One region of the Neorhizobium sp. PAMB6716 genome, then DNA from elsewhere that is predicted to be linked to it. Evidence: predicted binding sites of a transcription regulator. Region 1 holds the regulator's gene; each other region holds the start of a gene.

Region 1 (5,127 bases):
CCGGCACGCTTGCCAAGCATTTCAACACGGGCATCTTTGTGAACGGCGCCTCCAGCCGTCCGGAAGCAGCCGGTGTTGGTGTCGCCCTGATCGGCTCGTTCTACATGATGCTGATCGTGCTGGTACTGGCGCTGCCCATCGGCGTTGCCGCGTCCATCTATCTTGAAGAGTTTGCGCCGAAGAACCGCTTCACGGACCTCATCGAAGTCAACATCAACAATCTGGCGGCCGTTCCCTCGATTGTTTACGGCCTTCTCGGTCTTGCGGTGTTCATCAACTTCATGGGCCTGCCGCGTTCGGCCTCGCTGATCGGCGGCCTGGTGCTGACCCTGATGACACTGCCGACGATCATCATCGCCACGCGTGCGGCGCTGAAGGCTGTGCCGCCGTCCATTCGGGCAGCAGCGCTCGGGCTTGGCGCCTCCAAGATGCAGACGATCTTCCACCACGTTCTGCCGCTTGCGATGCCGGGCATCCTGACGGGCACCATCATCGGTCTGGCACACGCGCTCGGTGAAACCGCGCCGCTTCTTTTGATCGGCATGGTCGCCTTCGTCGCCAACTACCCGACCACGCCGCTCGATCCGTCGACGGCCTTGCCGGTGCAGATCTACATGTGGGCTAACGAGGCGGAACGCGCCTTCGTGGAGCGCACCTCGGGAGCAATCATCATCCTGCTCCTGTTCCTGATCGCAATGAATGTTGGCGCAATCCTCTTGCGTCGTCGCTTCGAACGGCGTTGGTAGAAGGACCCGGACCATGAACATGATGTCGGAAGCAGCAGTTGAAAAGGCTCTGGATCAGAAAATGAATGACGTTTCCTACAAGATGGTGGGCAAGGACGTTTCTGTCTATTACGGCGAGAAGCGGGCCCTCTTCGACGTAAATCTCAATGTCCGCGAGAACACGGTGACGGCGTTGATCGGCCCTTCGGGCTGCGGCAAGTCCACCTTCCTGCGTTGCCTCAACCGCATGAACGATACGATCGAAAGCTGCCGCGTCACCGGGCGTATCACGCTCGATGCCGACGATATCTACGATCCGTCGATCGACGTGGTGGAACTGCGCGCCCGCGTCGGCATGGTGTTCCAGAAGCCGAACCCATTCCCGAAGTCGATCTACGAAAACATCGCCTACGGCCCGCGCATCCACGGTCTTGCCCGCAACAAGGCGGATATGGACCAGATCGTCGAGGCAAGCCTGCAGCGTGCGGGCCTTTGGAACGAGGCAAAGGACCGCCTGCAGGAATCCGGCACCGGCCTCTCCGGTGGCCAGCAGCAGCGCCTCTGCATTGCCCGCGCCATTGCCGTTTCGCCTGAGGTCATCCTGATGGACGAGCCCTGCTCGGCGCTCGATCCGATCGCAACGGCCAAGGTGGAAGAGCTGATCCACGAACTTCGCAGCAATTACACCATCGTCATCGTCACCCACTCGATGCAGCAGGCGGCCCGCGTGTCGCAGCGCACCGCCATGTTCCATCTCGGCCAGCTGGTCGAGGAGAACGATACGGACAAGATGTTCACCAACCCGGATGATCAGCGTACGCAGGACTACATCATGGGCCGCTTCGGCTGATTGCCGTTACACCCATGCCCTTGCGCTGACACCCCTATCCGAGGACGCCAAATATGCCTTCGCACATCCTTTCGGCCTATGACGAAGACCTGAAATATCTGAACCGCCGGATTTCCGAAATGGGCGGCCTTGCCGAGCAGATGTGCGGCGATGCCGTGCGCGCCCTGGTCAATTCCGATGGCGCGCTTGCCCAGAAGGTCATCTCCGACGACGTGATCCTCGATCACGCCGAGCGCGAGATCCAGGAAAAGGCGATCATCACCATCGCCAAGCGCCAGCCGATGGCTGCGGACCTGCGCGAAATCATCGGCACGCTCAGGATCGCTGCCGATCTGGAGCGCGTCGGCGACCTTGGCAAGAACACCGCCAAGCGCGTCATCGCCGTGCAGGGCACCGGCGTGCCGCGCAAGCTTGCCCGTGGCCTGGAACACCTGTCGGAGCTTGCGCTGGTGCAGCTGAAGGAAGTGCTGGACGTGTTTTCCAGCCGTTCCGTGCAGAAGGCCGAAGCCATCCGCCAGCGCGACGAGGAAATCGACGCGATGTACACCTCGCTGTTTCGCGAGCTGTTGACCTACATGATGGAAGATCCGCGCAACATCACCAGCTGCACGCATCTTCTGTTCTGCGCCAAGAACATCGAGCGCATCGGTGACCATGCCACCAACATCGCCGAGACCATCTATTACATCGCAACAGGTGCCCAGCCTGAAGGCGAGCGCCCCAAGGACGATACGTCCAACACGCTTGGTGCTGTGGCCGAGTAAGGCCATACTGACGGAGTGCCTGAACCATGCTGCCCAAAATTGCGGTTGTGGAGGACGAGGAAGCTCTCAGCGTCCTCCTGCGCTATAATCTCGAGGCCGAAGGCTACGAGGTCGAGACGATCCTGCGCGGAGACGAGGCGGAAATCCGCCTCCAGGAGCGGTTGCCGGATCTGTTGATCCTCGACTGGATGCTGCCGGGCGTATCGGGCATCGAGCTTTGCCGGCGCTTACGCATGCGTCCAGAAACCGAACGGCTGCCGATCATCATGCTGACGGCACGCGGTGAGGAAAGCGAGAGGGTGCGCGGCCTTGCCACCGGTGCCGACGATTACGTCGTCAAGCCGTTCTCGACGCCGGAACTGATGGCACGGGTGAAGGCCATGCTGCGGCGTGCCCGCCCGGAGGTTCTCTCCAGCGTTCTGCGCTGCGGCGATATCGAGCTGGACCGCGAGACACACCGCGTTCACCGCAAAAGCCGTGAAGTGCGGCTTGGGCCAACGGAATTCCGCCTCCTGGAATTTCTGATGGCCTCGCCGGGCCGCGTCTATTCGCGCTCGCAACTGCTCGATGGCGTCTGGGGCCATGATATCTACGTGGATGAACGCACCGTCGACGTGCATGTCGGGCGCCTGCGCAAGGCACTCAACTTTTCCAACATGCAGGATGTGATCCGCACCGTGCGCGGCGCCGGATATTCGATGGAAGCTTAACGCGCGTTCGTCACTTCTGATGAGACACGGTTTTGACGCCCGGCGGCTTGTGCTTCGGGCGTTCTTTCTGTCGGCTTTTTTCAAAGTGTCTCCAGGCACAAAAAAACGGGCGCGAGGCCCGTTTTCAGATTGCTGAGCGGCAAGCGCTCGAAGACGATTTCAGGCGCGGGCGGCAGCCGAGATGTTGGCAGCTTTGCGGCGCTCGTTGACCGGCTGGTAGGCGAGGCGAGCGTGATATTTGCAGTAGGGCGAGGTATCGGCAGAATCCGAACCACAGAAGTGGAAGTCGTCCTTCAGGGGATCGCCCATCGGCCACTTGCAGGTGCGTTCCGTCAGGTCCGTCAGCGAAAGCTTACGCGACATCGGCACCACGACATTGCTCGGGGCGCGGAATTCCGTCGGCTGTACGGCCTCGACTTCCGGCGCTACCACGGCAACACCAACCGCATGGGGCGTGGTACGGGCAGGATTGGTCGTGGTGCGGGCCGCAAAGTTCGGCGCGCGCGGAGCAGAGGTGGTGCGCTTGGGCGCGGTGCGCGCCGTTGCCTGCGTGCCGCCGGCCTTGACGCGGCCTGGCAGGTTGAGACGGTGTACCTTGCCGATCACGGCGTTGCGGCTGACGCCGCCCAGCTGTGTTGCGATCTGGCTTGCGCTCAGGCCTTCGGCCCAAAGCCGCTTTAGTCTCTCGACGCGCTCGTCCGTCCAGTTCATGCCATCTCTCCGCCGTAGGGGCTGTGCGGACAGAATCGCTCACCTGCCGGCGGGAAGATTTCCTGCCGGACATACCATATATATGTGCTTGGTGACTAGTTCCGCCGCATGCAGTCTAGTAATTGATCTTTAACCTATCGACCCCGGGACTCGCTGACAAGAGTCGGCGGAATCGCGGCGAATCGATTTCAGGGTTTTCCCCAACTTGCTTTTAAGGCGAGTCTTTTTTGTCACAGCGCAAAAGCTTCGCGCAAGCCAGCCTCACGCAGCGGAAATCCCCTGAAATTCAAGCGATTTGTTGACAGTTGATCCTGAAATGCCGATAGTGCGCCAGCCGCCGCTTAAGGCGGCATTTTTAGTTTCTGGTTTGAATTCCGGCGGCCGTGCCGCCACAAGGGATTATCGTTGCCCAAGGAGTGATGTCGCCATGGCTGAAGCCGCACTTTTCGACACCTTTGCACGGGCTCCGCTGCGTTTCGTGCGCGGCGAGGGCGTCTGGCTCGTGACGGAAACGGGCGAGCGATATCTCGATTTCGGCGCAGGCGTTGCCGTGACCTCCTGCGGCCATTCCAATCCGCATCTGGTCGCGGCGCTGAAGGACCAGGCCGACAAGGTCTGGCACCTGTCCAATCTCTATGAAATTCCCGAGCAGGAACGGCTTGCCCGCCGCCTGACCGAGGCGACCTTTGCCGACAAGGTGTTCTTCACCAATTCCGGTGCGGAAGCGCTGGAATGCGCTATCAAGACGGCGCGTCGTTACCATTATTCCAAGGGCCACCCGGAAAAATTCCACATCATCACCTTCGAAGGCGCCTTCCATGGCCGCACGATTGCGACGATCGCTGCCGGCGGCCAGGAAAAATACATGGAAGGTTTTGGGCCCAAGGCGCCCGGTTTCGACCAGGTGCCGTTTGACGACATGGACGCGCTGAAGGCGGCCATCACCGAAAACACCGCAGCGCTGCTGATCGAGCCAATCCAGGGCGAGGGCGGCATCCGTGTGGTCTCGAAGGAATTCCTGCGTGAACTGCGCCAGATCTGCGACGACAACGGCATCCTTTTGATGTTTGACGAGGTGCAGTCCGGCGTTGGTCGTACCGGCAAATTTTTTGCCTATGAGGCAACCGGCATTACCCCCGATATCATGGCCGTGGCCAAGGGCATCGGCGGCGGTTTTCCCTTCGGCGCCTGCCTTGCCACCGCCGAGGCCGCCTCCGGCATGAAGCCCGGCGTTCACGGCACGACCTATGGCGGCAATCCGCTCGCCATGGCTGTCGGCAATGCCGTGCTCGACGTGGTGCTGGCCGATGGCTTCCTCGACAATGTGCGCGACGTGGCGCTGGTTTTCCGCCAGGGCCTTGCCTCGC
Region 2 (5,127 bases), 1.2 Mb from region 1:
GCCTACCATCAGGTAAAGGCCGGCGGGGATCTCGCCGCCCTCAAGGGCCTGATGAAAGCCGTTTTCGAGCGCGACGATGCCGACCGTGCCGCCGGTGGACCGGGCGTTCTCGACCGGGATTTCCTCGCCGAACACACGATCGGGCTTGAAGCGTTGCGGCAGGATATCGATGCAACCTCCTGGCGGGCCATTGTTTTGAAGTCGGGCCTCACGCAAGAGGCTCTGCGTGGCGCAGCGGATGTCTACATCAAGGCGAAGAAGGTGATTGCCTGCTACGGCATGGGCATCACCCAGCATGCGCATGGCACGGAAAACGTCCAACAGCTCGCCAATTTCCTGCTGCTGCGCGGCAATATCGGGCGCGAAGGCGCCGGCATCTGCCCCTTGCGCGGCCATTCCAACGTGCAGGGCGACCGCACTGTCGGCATCACCGAAATTCCGACTCCCGCCCTCCTCGATGGCATCGAACGGGCTTTCGGCTTTCGCCCGACCGGCGACAAGGGCCACAATGCCGTGGAAGCGGTGGATGCGATCAATGACGGCACATCGAAGGCCCTGATCTGCCTCGGCGGCAATCTGGCCGTTGCCATGCCCGATACCGAGTACACGTTCGAGGCCATGCGCAAGCTGGATCTCTCCGTCCACATCGCCACGAAACTCAACCGCTCGCATCTGCTGACCGGCAAGACGACAATCGTCCTGCCCTGCTTCGGGCGCACCGACCTCGATGTGCAGGCATCGGGTCCGCAATCGGTGACGGTCGAGGATTCCATGTCGATGGTGCATGCTTCGCGCGGCTTCCTCAACCCGCCGGGCGAGCTGCTTTTGTCCGAACCGGCCATCGTTGTCGGCATGGCGAAGGCGACGCTCGGCGACCGCTACGGCATCGACTGGGACGGCATGCTCGCAAACTACGACCGAATCCGCGACAAGATCGAGGTCGTGTTTCCCGATTTTGCCGATTACAACGCCCGCGTCCGCGTCAAGGGTGGTTTCCGCCTGACGGTCGGTGCGTCCAACCGTGTCTGGAACACGCCATCGGGCAAGGCAACTTTTCTGGTCGCGCGCGGTCTTGAGGAAGACGGCACCGGTCTTTCCGCGGATGCGCTGGTGCTGACGACACTTCGTGCCCACGACCAGTATAACACCACCATCTACGGCATGGACGACCGTTATCGCGGCGTGTTCGGCCGTCGCGACGTGGTGCTCATGAACGCCGAGGATCTGGCCGCTCGCGGTCTTGCCGATGGTGACCGCATCGACATCCGCTCGCTGTTTGCAGGGGACGACCGCCCGCGCGGCGTGACCGGCTACACCGCCGTCGCCTACGATATCCCCAAGGGCTCGATTGCCGGTTATTATCCCGAAATGAACGCGGTGATTGCCATGGCCGATCACGACAGGCGCTCCGGCACGCCAGCCTACAAGGGCGTGCCGGTGCGGGTCTTGCGCTCAGCCTGATGCAAAAGGCCCCGGCGAGACAATCGCCGGGGCCTTTCACAACGTGCCGGAATTGCCGGAAAAGCTTTACTTCTTCATGCCCGGCAGGGTCACGCGGAACACCTGAAACATGGTGTCGACATCGGCGCCACCTTCGGCCTTGTAGGCCGCGCCCACCTGGAAACCATCCTGCGTCAGGAAATCGTTGTCATTGGCAACGAAGAGGAAATAATCATCGGGTGCGGCCGGATCGAGAGCGCTTGCGATCGACATCGCCTCCCACTTTTCAGAGAGGTTGTTGCGGTCGTTCGGCGCGCCGTTGTGCAGGCCGAAACGGGCCAGCTGTGCCGCATCGTTGAGGTCGATAAAATCGGAGAGCTTGGCCGGCGTGACGGAGGCATCCACCACGCCCTTGGGGGCGACCGGTTTCATGGCGTCAAAGTCACCGTTTGCGATGTCGGTGGCATCAGACAGATCGACAAGATCGATCTTGCGATAGACGGAGGTATCGCCCTTCAGGCCCTGGCCATTGTTGCTGTCGCGGGCAATCATCAGGAAGGCCTTGTCGGAGAGCGCGAGGATCTCGCTCTGGGCGGCAACGGCCACCTTGCCCTTGTTGTCGAAGGTCGGCAGCGGCACGACATATTCATGCACCAGCTTCAGCTTGGACACGTCGCTGGCATCATAGACCAGCGCGCGGGTGTTCATGCGGGTCGAGGACGAATCGCCGCCATCCTGGCGGGTGGCCGATTGCAGAACGGCAATCGCAAACTTGCCATCCGGCGTCAGCGACATGCCCTCAAGGCCCTGGTTGTTCTGGCGGCCGGTATCGGGATCCTTCGGGTCCGGCTTCTTGCCGCCGGCATCGACATTGTTGGAGGAGAAGTTCAGCGCATCCTTGCGCATCGGCAACAGCGCCTTTGGCGGCTGCGTGGCGGAGAGAAGCTTGCCGTCCGCACCGAAGCGGTAGATGTAGGGGCCGTATTCGTCGCTGATCAGCATCGAACCGTCATTCAGAAGCACGACGGCTTCGGGATCGAGCGAAACCTTGCCGGTGCGCGCTTCAGGAAGTGCCGGCAGCGTGCCCGCGGCGGCGCGAACGCCCGATTCCGGATCAAGCCCGGTCATGCTCTTGCCCTTGTCGTCGAGAAGCAGAACCGTGTCGGCAAGCTTTGCTTCAAGGCCCGTTTGCTGCTTGTCAGCGGCAACGGCCGCACCTGCCGCTGCCGGTGTCAGGCGCAGTTCGATACGGTTGATGCGGGTGTTGTAGTCGGTCGTGCCTTCGACGTTATAACCACGGTCGGGCAGCAGCCACAGCGCGCCGGTATAGGCATCGCCGTCCTTCTTCCAGCTCTTCATGTCCACGGCCATGCCGGAACCGGAGCCAAACGTTTCGCCGAACTTGTCCTTGAGATTTGCCGGCATGCGGCCGATGGCCACAAGGCCCTTGTTGGTAACGGTCACGCCGGGGGCGCTGACGCTGCCTTCGGCGAATGCCGCAACGGGCAAAAGGAAGATCGAGGCGGCAAGCGCCATCTTCAGGCAATGCAAAACACGGGTGTTGGAAGTGCGCATGGATGCGGCCCTCTGGAAAAATTTCGGGAGGGGATCCGTTCGCCACGCCCTTGGACCCGGTAAAGGAGCCTTTTGGCCCTTCATCCTCCAGCAGTCGAACACCCCCAGCCCTTGTCTCTAGGCGGCCAATATGACGGCTGGATGAAGCCTGGCACCGCTTGCGATGCTCAGGCGGGTTGCGGTGCGATTTCGCTTGGTGGCTGCGGTTCCACCGGTGCCTTCGGCGTCCAGGGCGGGGTGATAAGCGCGCCTGAGATCAGGAGCTTTGCGGCATCTTCCGGCGTCATGTCCAGCATGACGATCCGGCTTTTGGGCACGAACAGCAAAAAACCGGCAGTAGGCACCGGCGTCGGCGGCAGGAAGACGGCGATCATCTCTTCGCCGGTCTCGTTGAGGCGCGCGGCCACCTCGCCTTGCGCTTCCGCCGAGATGAACACCAGCGCCCAGGTGCCGGGCCCTGGAAATTCGATGAGCCCGACCTTCTTGAACGAAGTCGACTGGTCCTTCAGCACCGTCTCGAAAATCTGCTTCAGGCTCTTGTAGAGAGTGCGCACCAGCGGCGTGTGATGCAGGATCGATTCGCCGAACTTGACGACCGAGCGGCCGATGAGATTCTTGCCGAGAAAACCGATCACGGTGATGAACACCATGGCGATCACAAGCCCGGTGCCGGGGATCGCAATATCGAAATAATACTGCGGGTTGTAACGCTCGGGAATATAGGGCGTCACCCAGCTGTCGGCCCAGTCGATGAAGGCAAATGTCAGCCAGATGGTGATGGCAAGCGGCGCGCAGATAATGAGGCCGGTGAGGAAATTGTTCCGCAGCCGGCCGGCCAGCGTAATTCTTTCCGGGATATCCGCCATTTCAATCCGTCATTTTATGCTGCAATGCCGTAAACGGCCGGGTGAACCCGGACAATGCCGGAGGCATCCCTTCCCCGCAAGCGCATCGCCATTAAATAATCGCGTGCGCGTCAACGACGGGAGAAGCCGGCATCGGTGACGATGCCGGCCAAAGATCTCATTCCACCGTCACCGACTTGGCAAGGTTGCGCGGCTGGTCGACATCTGTGCCCATGAAGACCGCCGTGTGATAGGCCAGAAGCTGGATCGGCAGCGCAAAGATCATCGGCGAAATCACCTCATCCACGACAGGCAGAACGATGGTCGCCATGGTCGGGAGTTTGGAGGCGGCCGCTCCCTTTTCGTCGGTGATGAAAATGATCTTGCCGCCGCGCGCTGCCACTTCCTGCATGTTGGAGACGGTCTTTTCAAAAAACCGGTCATGCGGGGCAATGACGATGACAGGCATGTTTTCATCGATCAGCGCAATCGGCCCGTGCTTCAGCTCGCCCGCCGCATAACCTTCGGCGTGGATATAGGAAATTTCCTTGAGTTTGAGCGCGCCCTCGAGTGCCAGCGGATAGCTGGTGCCGCGCCCGAGATAAAGCACATCCTTGAAGCGCGACAGGTCGCGTGACAGCGTTTCCATCTGCGGCTGGATGAGGTTCAACACATGGCTCATCACGCGGGGCATCTCGATCAGATGGCGCACCATGGCCTTTTCATCCACCTCGGACAACGTGCCACGCGCCCGGCCGGCCTGAATGGCAAGCGAGGCCAGCACCGCCAGCTGGCAGGTGAAGGCTTTTGTCGAGGCAACGCCGATTTCGGGACCGGCCAGAATCGGAAACACCGCATCGGCTTCCCGCGCAATGGTCGATTCGCGCACGTTGACGATGGCGCCGATGGGCAGCCCCGCCTCCTTGCAATAACGCAGCGAGGCCAGCGTATCGGCGGTTTCACCCGATTGAGAGATAAACAGCGCCGCCTGATCGGAGGACAGCGGCATTTCACGGTAGCGGAACTCGGAGGCGACATCGATTTCCACCGGCAGGCGCGCATAACGCTCGAACCAGTATTTGCCGATGAGACCAGCGAGATAGGCCGTGCCGCAGGCGGAAATCGCAAGGCTTCTGACCTTGGCAAAATCGATGGCAGGGCCTTGCGCCTTCACCGTGCCGCTTGCGAAATCCACATAGTGGCTGAGCGCGTGCGAAATGATTTCCGGCTGCTCGTAGATTTCCTTTTCCATGAAATGGCGGTGATT
Region 3 (5,127 bases), 1.4 Mb from region 1:
GGGGGCCAGACGATAACCCTGCTGGCTGCGGATAAACAGCGTGCGCCCCATCTGGCGCTCCAGCGCCTGCATACGCCGGCCGATCGTGGGTGCGCTGAAGCCAGTGCGTTCGGCAGCACCCGAAAGGCCACCCTCGCGGGCCACATGGAAAAAGAGTTTGAGGTCGTCCCAGTCGGTGTGCTGCATCGGGTCAGTCTATCCGCGCCTTTATGGCGGGTCCATCGTGCATGGATGAAAGAGCCGTTGCAAACATGGGTCTACATCGCGCGGTCTGCCTCGGTGTCTTATCGGTCTCCTCAGCGCCACATATTGTGCAAGGAGAACGAAAATGCTGCTTGAAGGGGTGGTCATATGGCTTGAATTGAAGCGTGCGAGGCCGGGCAGCCGCGGCGTCAGGCATCCGCTGTCAGATCCGCTGGATCAGGCGGAATGGCAGGGGCTTCTGTTCATCCTGCCGCTGTTGAGCTGGCTTGTCGGATGTCGCAAGCGGTCCATGAAAAAGGCTCCGGAATGACCCGGAGCCTTTTTATCGATTTGAAGATAATGCCTGAAACGCTCAGGCCGCGCGGCCGTACTGGTTGGAGCGCTGGGCTTCGGCAAGGCGGAACTGGCCGAGCAGGCGCGTCAGGGTTTCGGCTTCGCCGGAAAGCTGGTGAGCCGTGGCGGTTGCCTCTTCCACCATGGCGGCGTTCTGCTGGGTGCCCTGGTCCATCGTGTTGACGGCGGTGTTGATCTCCTGCAGGCCGAGCGACTGTTCGCGGTAGGCATCGGCAATCGCCTGCACATGGCCGGTGATGTGCTGCACCTGGCTGACAATGCCTTCCAGCGCCTTGCCGGTATTGCCAACCAGCGTCACGCCATTGGCGACCTGGCTGCTGGACGTGTTGATCAAGCCCTTGATTTCTTTTGCAGCCTGTGCGGAACGCTGCGCCAGTTCACGCACTTCCTGGGCAACGACGGCAAAACCCTTGCCCGCTTCGCCCGCACGTGCCGCTTCCACGCCGGCATTCAGCGCCAGGAGGTTCGTCTGGAAGGCGATTTCATCGATGACGCCGATAATGTTGGAAATCTCGCCGGAGGATTTCTCGATGGCGTGCATGGCGTCAACCGCCGAGCGCACCACGGTGCCGGAATTGCGAGCATCCTCGCCGGTTGCCACCACCAGCTTGCGGGCTTCTTCGGCACGTTTTGCGCCATCGCGCACGGTGGTGGTGATCTCTTCCAGGGCCGCTGCTGTCTGCTCGACGGAAGCCGCCTGCTGCTCGGTGCGGCGCGAAAGATCGTCGCTCGAGGTGCGGATTTCGTTGGCCCCGGCCGTGATCGCATGGGCATTGGTGCCGACCAGCTGCATGGCCTGGTTCAGCTTTTCCACCGAATGGTTAAAGTCGGTGCGCAGGGTGTCGAGCTTTGCCGTGAACGGACGCTCGATGCGGTGTGACAGGTCGCCGTCGGCCAGGGCCTTCAGACCGGTGGCCAATGCCTGCACCACATCCGCCAGCGTTCCGGCTTCTTCCGTGCGGATTGCCTCGTGTGAGGCGCGCTCTGCATCCGCCTGGCGGCGGGTTGCCTCGGTTGCGGCCGAAAGGCGCGCCTGCTCCTTGGCATTGCTGCGGAACACTTCCACCGTCTGGGCCATGGCGCCGATCTCGTCACGGCGATCGGTGCCGGAAACAGCAGCCTCCGTTTCGCCGCCGGCAAGCGTTGCCATGCGCTGGCGAAGCGCCTCCATCGGGCGGGTGATGCCGGCGCTTGCGACATAATAGGCAAGGCCGATCGTGGCGATTACGGCAAGCCCAAGCGCCACCATGCTGGTGAAGATGATCGAGGACGTATCACTGGAAATGGTCTTGCCACCATTGGCCACCATTTCGTTCAGCGCGGCGTTGTTGGCTCCGGATTTGGTGGAGAAGGCTGGCGCCAGTTGATCGAGCGAACGCACCAGGGCCACCGCCTCGTCATTGCGTCCGGCCTGCTTGGCGACCACGATCTTTTCGTAGACAGCGCCGAACTGGTCCATCAGGCCCATCAGTTCATCCGACGGCGGCTTCAGCGCCGGCACCATGCGGCCGATATCGACCATCTTTGCCTTTGCGCCATCAAGGTTGCGCACGAAGGCGGCCTTGCCTTCCTCGTAAGCCGGCGAGCCGGTCTCGTTCAGCGCAACGCGGGTAATGGCGTTGACGGCCGTCCACATGCCCGCCGACGAGCGCGCGCCAAGAACGGCGGCGGCGGCGTTATTGGCGATGAAATCCGCATAACGATCGTTGACGCCATCAAAACGGCTGCTGAGGTAAGACAAACCGGCCAGCGAGACCAGCCCGAGAAACAGGATGACGGATAGGATTTTTGTCCGAATCGACAGGTGTCGTAACATCTTTGACCTACGTGAAAACGCAAAGGCTGAAGCAAGGCGACGTCCTGTCTCCTCCTTCCTGCCGGGAAAAGGCAGCAAATCGCTCGATCAAAGAAATTTTTCCATCCTGCCCGTCATGGACACTCGGGCAAATTGGTTAAGCCTGCGTATAACAATCATGACAGACTATAATAATCGCGGCGGCATTTGCGGGTGTTTGTGTTGTTTTTCTCCACTTTGTCTCGTCATTACAGTTGAGGGAGGTATTGGAACAAATGAGCCGGCACCGCGTTTTGGGCTGGCTAAATAACAGGGCCGCCGACATCAGGCGTGCAGCAAGGAGACTATCATGCTGAAGGTGATCCAGACGGCGGGGCTTGCTCTTGCCATGGCGGCTGCGGGCGTCTGTGCCGGCACGTCGGCGCAGGCGCAACAGATGGAATTGCGGGTCGGGCCAGATGGCATCCGTCCGGTGATCCGTGAACACGATCGCGATCGTCGTGGACCGCCGCCGCGCCGGGGTTGCAGCGAGCGCGAAGCCCGCTCTGCTGCCCGCGATGCGGGCCTGCGCGATCCGGAAGTTGTGCGCGTAACGCCCGGCCGCGTTGTCGTGCAGGGCTTTACCCGCCGCGGCCCGAGCCGCATCACGTTTGCCAATGAACGCGGCTGCCCGGAAATCTGATCGCCAGCGCGCAATCGGCTCATGCCTCGAAAACCCGCCCGTCCGGCGGGTTTTTTCATATTTTCAGCCGGTGCTCCGGGCGTTCCAGGCACGCTCGGTGGCCGGAGCCTCGTCCGTTGTCACCTGATCGGGGTGTAACGCCATGAGGGCGGAAAACTGCGCCCATTCGGCCTCGCTGAACCCCATGTCGGGGTTTTTCAGGTTAAAGGTCCAGGCATCCACCTTGCAGCCGTTCTCATGGCAAAGGCCGATGAGATCGAGATCGCGCGCGGCGGCCTCCAGAACCAGCGGCCAGGAGAGATAGACCGTGTCCGGCGCGGTTTCTCCATTGATATCAGACAGAAGGTCCTGCCGTGCCGCGTCCGGTCCCTGTTCGGCAAGGATGACCATCAGCTTGTCTGTGGGGTCTATGCCGCGCGCAAGGTTGGGCAGGTGGTTGCGGATCGCGACGATGAGGTCGAGATCGCCGGCGCTGACGATGATCGAGCGCCCGGCGGCGCCAAAAAACTCCACCAGATGCGCAAGTCCCGCACTGCCGATCGTTGCCAGATCGTCCTTCATGTCGAACTGCAAAAGAGCGTCCGGATGTGCCGTCGTCAGCATTTGCGCCAAGTCTTCGCTGAGGATCGGCGGCGTGCCGCCGGCCTTTATGGTCAGTCCACGCAGATCCTGCGCAGAGGCTTTTCGCACCGGGCCGTAGCCATCGGTTTCGCCGTCGAGATCTGAATCATGCAGCACCACGAAACCGCCATCGCCGCGCACCCGAAGATCCAGCTCCATCGAAGCGCCCGCTTCAAACCCCAGCGCCATCGTCTCGGCCGAAAAAAGCGGTGCCGAAAGGCCAAGGCGCAGCCGGTGCCATTTGAGCCTTGTGCGGTGCCCGGCGTGGATGATTTCGAGACCGGGCGGAGAGTGGAGAAGCATTGCGATACCTTCAACTGTAACAAGCGCCCTGTGTCGAACGGCAAGCGCGCAGGATTGTGGCCCGTAGCACGGATGGATGACAGAATTTTTATGGCGAGTTTCAAGATGGCAGACGTGCCGTGCCGATCTCGCGCCTGTCCACGCCAATGACAGGCAGGCGAAAGGCAGGGCGCGAGATGTGGCCATCCACCACGCGGCCGGGGAGGGTGGTTTGCCTTGCCTGCACGCCGGACACAGGCCGATTTCTGTTGGAACATCCACCCCTTGGGATGAGTTGGACCCGCGAACCCCAACAATCAAAGTGAGGTTGACCCATGTCACAGCAATATCCCACGCCGCCCTTTTCCCAGCCGAAGATCCCGATGCCGGGTTTGACCAGCCAGATGCAGCCGGTGCCGGATCACGGCGAAAGCTCCTACAAGGGCTCCGGCCGCCTTGCCGGCAAGAAGGCCGTCATCACCGGTGGCGATAGTGGCATCGGCCGCGCCGTCGCCATTGCTTTTGCCCGCGAAGGTGCCGACGTGCTGATTTCCTATCTCGACGAAGACCAGGATGCGGCGGAAACGAAACGCCATGTGGAAGAGGCTGGCCGCAAGGCCGTGCTGGTGCCGGGCGATCTTCAATCGGCCGCCCATTGCCGCAAGGTGATCGATACGGCCGTCGAACAGCTCGGCGGGATCGATATTCTCGTCAACAATGCCGCCCACCAGGCCTCGTTTCCGACGATTGGGGAGATCAGCGATGAGGAGTGGGAACTGACCTTCAAGGTGAACATCCACGCCATGTTCTACCTCACCAAGGCAGCCGTTGCGCACATGAAGCCAGGCGCCTCCATCATCAACACCGCCTCGATCAATTCCGACAGCCCCAACCCGTCGCTGCTCGCCTATGCCACCACCAAGGGCGCGATCCAGAACTTTACCGCAGGATTGGCGCAGCTGCTGGCGGAGAAGGACATCCGCGCCAATGCGGTTGCACCCGGCCCGATCTGGACGCCGCTCATTCCCTCCACGCTGCCGGAGGATTCGGTTAAATCGTTCGGTCAGCAGGTGCCGATGAAACGGCCGGGACAGCCGGCGGAACTGGCCACCGCCTATGTGATGCTGGCCGATCCGCTCTCCAGCTACGTCTCCGGTGCAACGATTGCGGTGACCGGCGGCAAGCCGAT
Region 4 (5,127 bases), 1.5 Mb from region 1:
CGCGGCCGGGCGGCGTAAAGACGCGCTGGAACAGCGAGGCATTGTCGGCGGCCTTGGCAGGCGGGGCCGGCGTTTCCTGCGGCATGACATCGAGCAGCTCCTTCAGCTGCTCGCTTGCCCCCACCACAACGGCATCACCACCCTGCGCCCGGCGCGCATTGATCAGCCGGCGAATGAGCCAGCCGCCGGATGTGTCGACCTGGTCGATTGCGGAGACGTCGAGTTCAAGCCTGCCGGCTGCCTCTTGCGTCTCCAGGACAGACAGATCTTTCAGAACCCCCGAAATGCCACGGTTGCGCCAATCCCCCGACAGGAGATAACGTTCCCCCTCGCCAGCAGATTCATCTTTTTCGATTGTGGCAGACCGGTCGTTGACGGGCTTCGGCTTCATGGGCATCTATTACTGCTCGGACGCACGGTTGATCCCGCACTTAAGAGGCGCAATATAGCCGCCACCGTGCGAATTGCCATGCTGTCCAAAGCCAAAAAGGCCGAGCAGTAACCTCAAAGCCACAGGTCGTTTTCTGACCGTACGCCACCGGCACGGCACGGCGTGTGAACGGCCGGCAAGATAAAAGGCGAACGGGAAGAAACGCAGCCTTGTCTGCAAATCCCGCTTGATCAGACGCCGGCCTCGCTACCGGCCCGTCGTGGGCTACTGCGTGCGGCCTTCAGCGTCAGCGCCAGGCCACCGGCCGCCACAAGCGCCATCAGGTAATAGCTGTTCTGGCCGAACTCGCGGTAGATGAGGCCGGCCAGGAAGGTCGATGTGGCCAGAAACACGCCGTTATAGAAGAAATAGGTGCCCTGCACCGTCGATTCCTTACTTTCATGCACGCTCTCGACGATCTTCTGCTGCATGCCGAAATGCAGGAAGGCAAAGCTGAAGGCGTGGCTGCACTGCAAAAGAGTGGCGCTCACGAAGCCGAGCGGCTGGACGAACAGAACCCAGCGCAGCACGGCCACCACCGAGCCGAACACCATCAGCCCGACCGGCGAGACCTTTCGGGCAATCAGGCCGGACAGGAAGAAAAACAGGATTTCCGCCACGACGCCCGCCGACCACAGCACACCGATCTCAGACCCGGAAAAGCCGAGTTGCTGCCAGTGAATGCCGGAAAATGCATAATACATGCCATGCGTGGACTGCACGAGCGTGCAGCCGATCATCAGGAGGTTGAGGTCCGGTGCGGCAATCACCGATGACTGATTTGTGCAAACCACTTTTTCCGGCAGTGCGGCAGCGCGCCCGAGACGCGGCACGATGAGCGCCGCCACCAGCGTCAAGGAGAAGGCCGAGGCCGCCACAAGCGGCACGACGGAGGCTGAAAAGCGCGAGATCGCCTCGCCCGCCAGCAGCGTCATCGCCACAAATCCGATCGAGCCCCAGACCCGGATCGTGCCATAACGATAACCCCAGCGTCTCACGCCCATGACAGTGATACTTTCCAGAACCGGCGTGAAGGGCGCAAAGGCAGCCCCTTGCAGGCTGAACACCAGAAGCACCATCCAGAAGCCGTCGACCACCATCAGCAGAAGTGCGGTGGTGATGGAGAGGACGGCGGAAAACAGAAGGATACGCACCCGCTCCGACAGCCGGTCGGCAAGGTAACCGGCAACCGGCGCCGAGAGAACGCGCAGGACGATCGGCACCGACAGGATGAGGCCGATCTGCCACTCGTCGAGCGCCAGCGATTTCAGCCAGACCGGAAAGAATGGCAAAAGAATACCGTTGACGCCAAGCGCTGCCGCATAGGCCAGCGCGCAACGAACGGGAAACAGACGGGGAATGGCAATCGGGGAAAAAGCCTGGGCCACGGGGGCTCCCATGCTGACGGCGGCGGGTTGGGCGATCGGGAATCGTCTTGGAATTTGATCGCTTTACCACGCATGCACAGCATGCGCCACACTCTTGCCACCGCTCGGACATCAAGCCCCGCGCACGGCAGGCAAATCTGCCGGAGAAAGCCGGCAGGGAGAATGCTCAGGCTGCCTGCATGTCACCTTTTGCCGTAAGGGGCGGCGCCAGCAGCGCCGGCATTTCCACAGTCTGGCCGGAATGCTGCCAGGAAATCAGCTCGAATGTGCCATCCATGTGCTCGACGATGGCCGTGCAGCTTTCCACCCAGTCGCCGGTGTTGATGTAGCGGATGCCGTCGATATCCTCCATGACAGCATGATGGATATGGCCGCAGATCACGCCGTCGACATTGTTGCGCCGGGCTTCCTCGGCCACGACCTTCTGGAATTCGCCGATGAAGTTGACGGCCTGTTTGACCTGCAGCTTGGCCCAGGCCGAAAACGACCAGTAAGGCAGGTTGAGGCGCCGGCGCACCGCCGCCAGGACGACATTGATGGCAATGGCTGCGTCATAGGCCCAATCGCCGAGATAAGCGAGGAGGCGGATATTGCGCACGACGACGTCGAACTCGTCGCCATGCAGCACGAGGTATTTTCGGCCGTCGGCGGCTTCATGCACCATCCGGTCCGCCACTTCGATGCCGCCGAAGTGAACGCCGGGGAAGGCACGCAGGAACTCGTCGTGATTGCCGGGAATGTAGACGATGCGGGTGCCCTTGCGCGCCTTGCGCAGCAGTTTCTGCACCACGTCATTGCAGCCCTGCGGCCAGTACCAGCTGCGCTTCAGCCGCCAGCCATCCACGATGTCTCCGACCAGAAAGATCGTCTCGGCCTCGTGGTAGCGTAGGAAATCCAGAAGGAAATCGGTCTTTGCCGCCTTGGAACCCAGGTGGATATCGGAAATGAACAAGGTCCTGAAGTGTTTCGTTTCCAGTGTCTCTGCCACGTCGCTCACCCTTTCGTCAGACCGCCCCTCCTCTGTCCAAATCAGACTCGTATTTCAGGAGCATGACAGCGGCCGGTTGCGGGGCCATTCCGCCGCCGCAAACTGCCGGATGCGGCAGCAGGGACACAGACTTGCGTCCTTGCCCCCGATATTTCACTACTGTTCCCCGACGCCGTTTGATGTATGAGACAGACCAAGACAAAAGACTGAAAGGAGATGGCGATGGAACACAAGGACAACACACCTGTGGACAAGGACACCGCAAAGGCGGACCTGGATGAGCAGGCACTGTTTTTCCACCGCTATCCGCGCCCGGGCAAGCTGGAGGTCGTGGCCACCAAGCCGCTCGGCAACCAGCGCGATCTCGCGCTTGCTTATTCTCCGGGTGTTGCAGCCCCCTGCCTTGCCATCCGCGACAATCCCGAGATGGCCGCTGAATATACGGCACGCGCCAATCTTGTCGGCGTCGTGTCGAACGGTACCGCCGTGCTTGGCCTTGGCAATATCGGACCGCTTGCCTCCAAGCCGGTCATGGAAGGCAAGGCCGTCCTCTTCAAGAAATTCGCCGCCATTGACGTCTTCGACATCGAGATCGCTGCTGAAACGGTGGACGAGATGGTGTCGACGATTGCCGCTCTGGAGCCAACCTTCGGTGGCATCAACCTGGAAGACATCAAGGCGCCGGAATGTTTTGAAGTCGAGCGCCAGCTGCGCCAGAAGATGAATATCCCGGTCTTCCACGACGACCAGCATGGCACGGCGATCATCGTGGCGGCTGCCATCCTCAACGGCCTGGAACTTGCCGGCAAGAAGATTTCCGACGTCAAGATCGTCACCTCGGGCGCCGGTGCTGCGGCACTTGCCTGCCTCAACCTCCTCGTTTCGCTCGGGGCGAAGGTCGAAAACATCTGGGTCCACGATATCGAAGGCCTCGTTTATGACGGGCGCAACGTGCTGATGGACCCGTGGAAGGAAATCTACGCCCAAAAGAGCGACAAGCGGGTGCTTGCCGAATCGATCGGCGGCGCCGACGTGTTCCTCGGGCTCTCGGCCGCCGGCGTGCTGAAGCCGGAACTGCTGGAACAGATGGCTGAAAAGCCGCTGATCATGGCGCTGGCCAACCCGACGCCGGAAATCATGCCGGAACTGGCGCGGGCCGCCCGTCCCGATGCGATGATCTGCACCGGCCGCTCGGATTTTGCCAACCAGGTCAACAACGTCCTCTGCTTCCCTTACATCTTCCGTGGCGCGCTCGATTGCGGCGCAACCACGATCAACGAAGAAATGAAGATGGCGGCGGTCAAGGCGATTGCCGGCCTTGCGCGCGAGGAAATCTCCGACGTTGCCGCCCGCGCCTATGCGGATGAAACGCCGGTGTTCGGCCCGAATTACCTCATCCCCTCGCCGTTCGATCCGCGCCTCATCCTGCGCATTGCGCCGGCTGTGGCCAAGGCTGCGGCCGAAACCGGTGTTGCCTCGCGCCCGATTGCCGATTTTGACCAGTATCTCGACCAGTTGAACCGCTTCGTCTGGCGCTCCGGCTTCGTCATGAAGCCGATCTTTACGAGCGCCAAGCAGGCGGAAAAGAACCGCGTGATCTTTGCCGAAGGCGAAGACGAGCGCGTGCTGCGCGCCGCCCAGGTTCTGCTCGAGGAAAAGACCGGCGTGCCGATCCTCATCGGCCGCCCCTCCGTCATCGAGGCGCGCCTCAAGCGTTTTGGCATCCGCATTCGCCCGAACGTCGATTTTGCCGTGGTGAACCCGGAAGACGATCCGCGTTATCGCGATTACGTCGATGATTACGTGGCGCTCGTCGGGCGCGCCGGCATCAACCCGGAAGCGGCCCGCACCATCGTGCGCACCAATAACACCGTCATCGGTGCCCTATCGGTGAAGCGCGGTGAAGCGGATGCGCTGATCTGCGGCGTCGAGGGCCGGTTCGACCGCCATCTCAAGGATGTCAGCCAGATCATCGGCAAGCAGAAGGGCGTGTGCGCGTTTTCGAGCCTGAGCCTGCTGATCACCCAGAAGGGCCCGGTCTTCTTCACCGATACCTTCGTCAACTACAATCCGACGCAGGAAGAGATCGCCGAGATCACCATTCTCGCGGCACAGGAAATCCGCCGCTTCGGCATCACGCCAAAGGCCGCGCTGATCTGCCACTCGAATTTCGGCTCGCGCAATTCCGAAAGCGCCACCAAGATGCGGGCTGCCCTGAAGCTCATCCGCGAGCGGGCGCCGGAACTGGAAGTGGACGGCGAAATGCAGGCGGGTTCGGCCCTCTCGGAACAGCTGCGCAAGCGCGCGCTTCCCGATAGCAG

What was found. The regulator PhoB, encoded in region 1, activates phosphate uptake and scavenging genes when phosphate is short. The targets are predictions, from matches to a motif close to TGTCATNNANCTGTCAT.
Region 2: a site for PhoB is predicted at 3,146-3,162, ahead of AC4CWH_RS08330 (esterase-like activity of phytase family protein). Genes of this name have one in related genera too.
Region 3: a site for PhoB is predicted at 4,025-4,041, ahead of AC4CWH_RS02230 (glycerophosphodiester phosphodiesterase). Genes of this name have one in related genera too.
Region 4: a site for PhoB is predicted at 2,858-2,874, ahead of AC4CWH_RS06705 (UDP-2,3-diacylglucosamine diphosphatase). Genes of this name have one in related genera too.

What each region holds. Positions count from the first base shown of each region.
Region 1 covers NZ_CM177835.1:2,899,277-2,904,403, reverse strand. Annotated here, with positions in the region: gene pstA (phosphate ABC transporter permease PstA) at 1-746, shown strand, start outside; gene pstB (phosphate ABC transporter ATP-binding protein PstB) at 760-1,575, shown strand; gene phoU (phosphate signaling complex protein PhoU) at 1,629-2,339, shown strand; gene phoB (phosphate regulon transcriptional regulator PhoB) at 2,366-3,049, shown strand; gene AC4CWH_RS14120 (GcrA family cell cycle regulator) at 3,209-3,760, opposite strand; gene AC4CWH_RS14115 (aspartate aminotransferase family protein) at 4,188-5,127, shown strand, end outside.
Region 2 covers NZ_CM177835.1:1,719,499-1,724,625, forward strand. Annotated here, with positions in the region: gene AC4CWH_RS08325 (FdhF/YdeP family oxidoreductase) at 1-1,461, shown strand, start outside; gene AC4CWH_RS08330 (esterase-like activity of phytase family protein) at 1,528-2,976, opposite strand; gene AC4CWH_RS08335 (DUF502 domain-containing protein) at 3,183-3,881, opposite strand; gene glmS (glutamine--fructose-6-phosphate transaminase (isomerizing)) at 4,039-5,127, opposite strand, start outside.
Region 3 covers NZ_CM177835.1:471,109-476,235, forward strand. Annotated here, with positions in the region: gene AC4CWH_RS02210 (LysR family transcriptional regulator) at 1-186, opposite strand, end outside; gene AC4CWH_RS02215 (hypothetical protein) at 329-514, shown strand; gene AC4CWH_RS02220 (methyl-accepting chemotaxis protein) at 557-2,374, opposite strand; gene AC4CWH_RS02225 (hypothetical protein) at 2,703-3,035, shown strand; gene AC4CWH_RS02230 (glycerophosphodiester phosphodiesterase) at 3,099-3,959, opposite strand; gene AC4CWH_RS02235 (SDR family oxidoreductase) at 4,322-5,127, shown strand, end outside.
Region 4 covers NZ_CM177835.1:1,391,680-1,396,806, reverse strand. Annotated here, with positions in the region: gene AC4CWH_RS06715 (ABC transporter permease) at 1-391, opposite strand, end outside; gene AC4CWH_RS06710 (MFS transporter) at 622-1,818, opposite strand; gene AC4CWH_RS06705 (UDP-2,3-diacylglucosamine diphosphatase) at 1,985-2,806, opposite strand; gene AC4CWH_RS06700 (NADP-dependent malic enzyme) at 3,029-5,127, shown strand, end outside.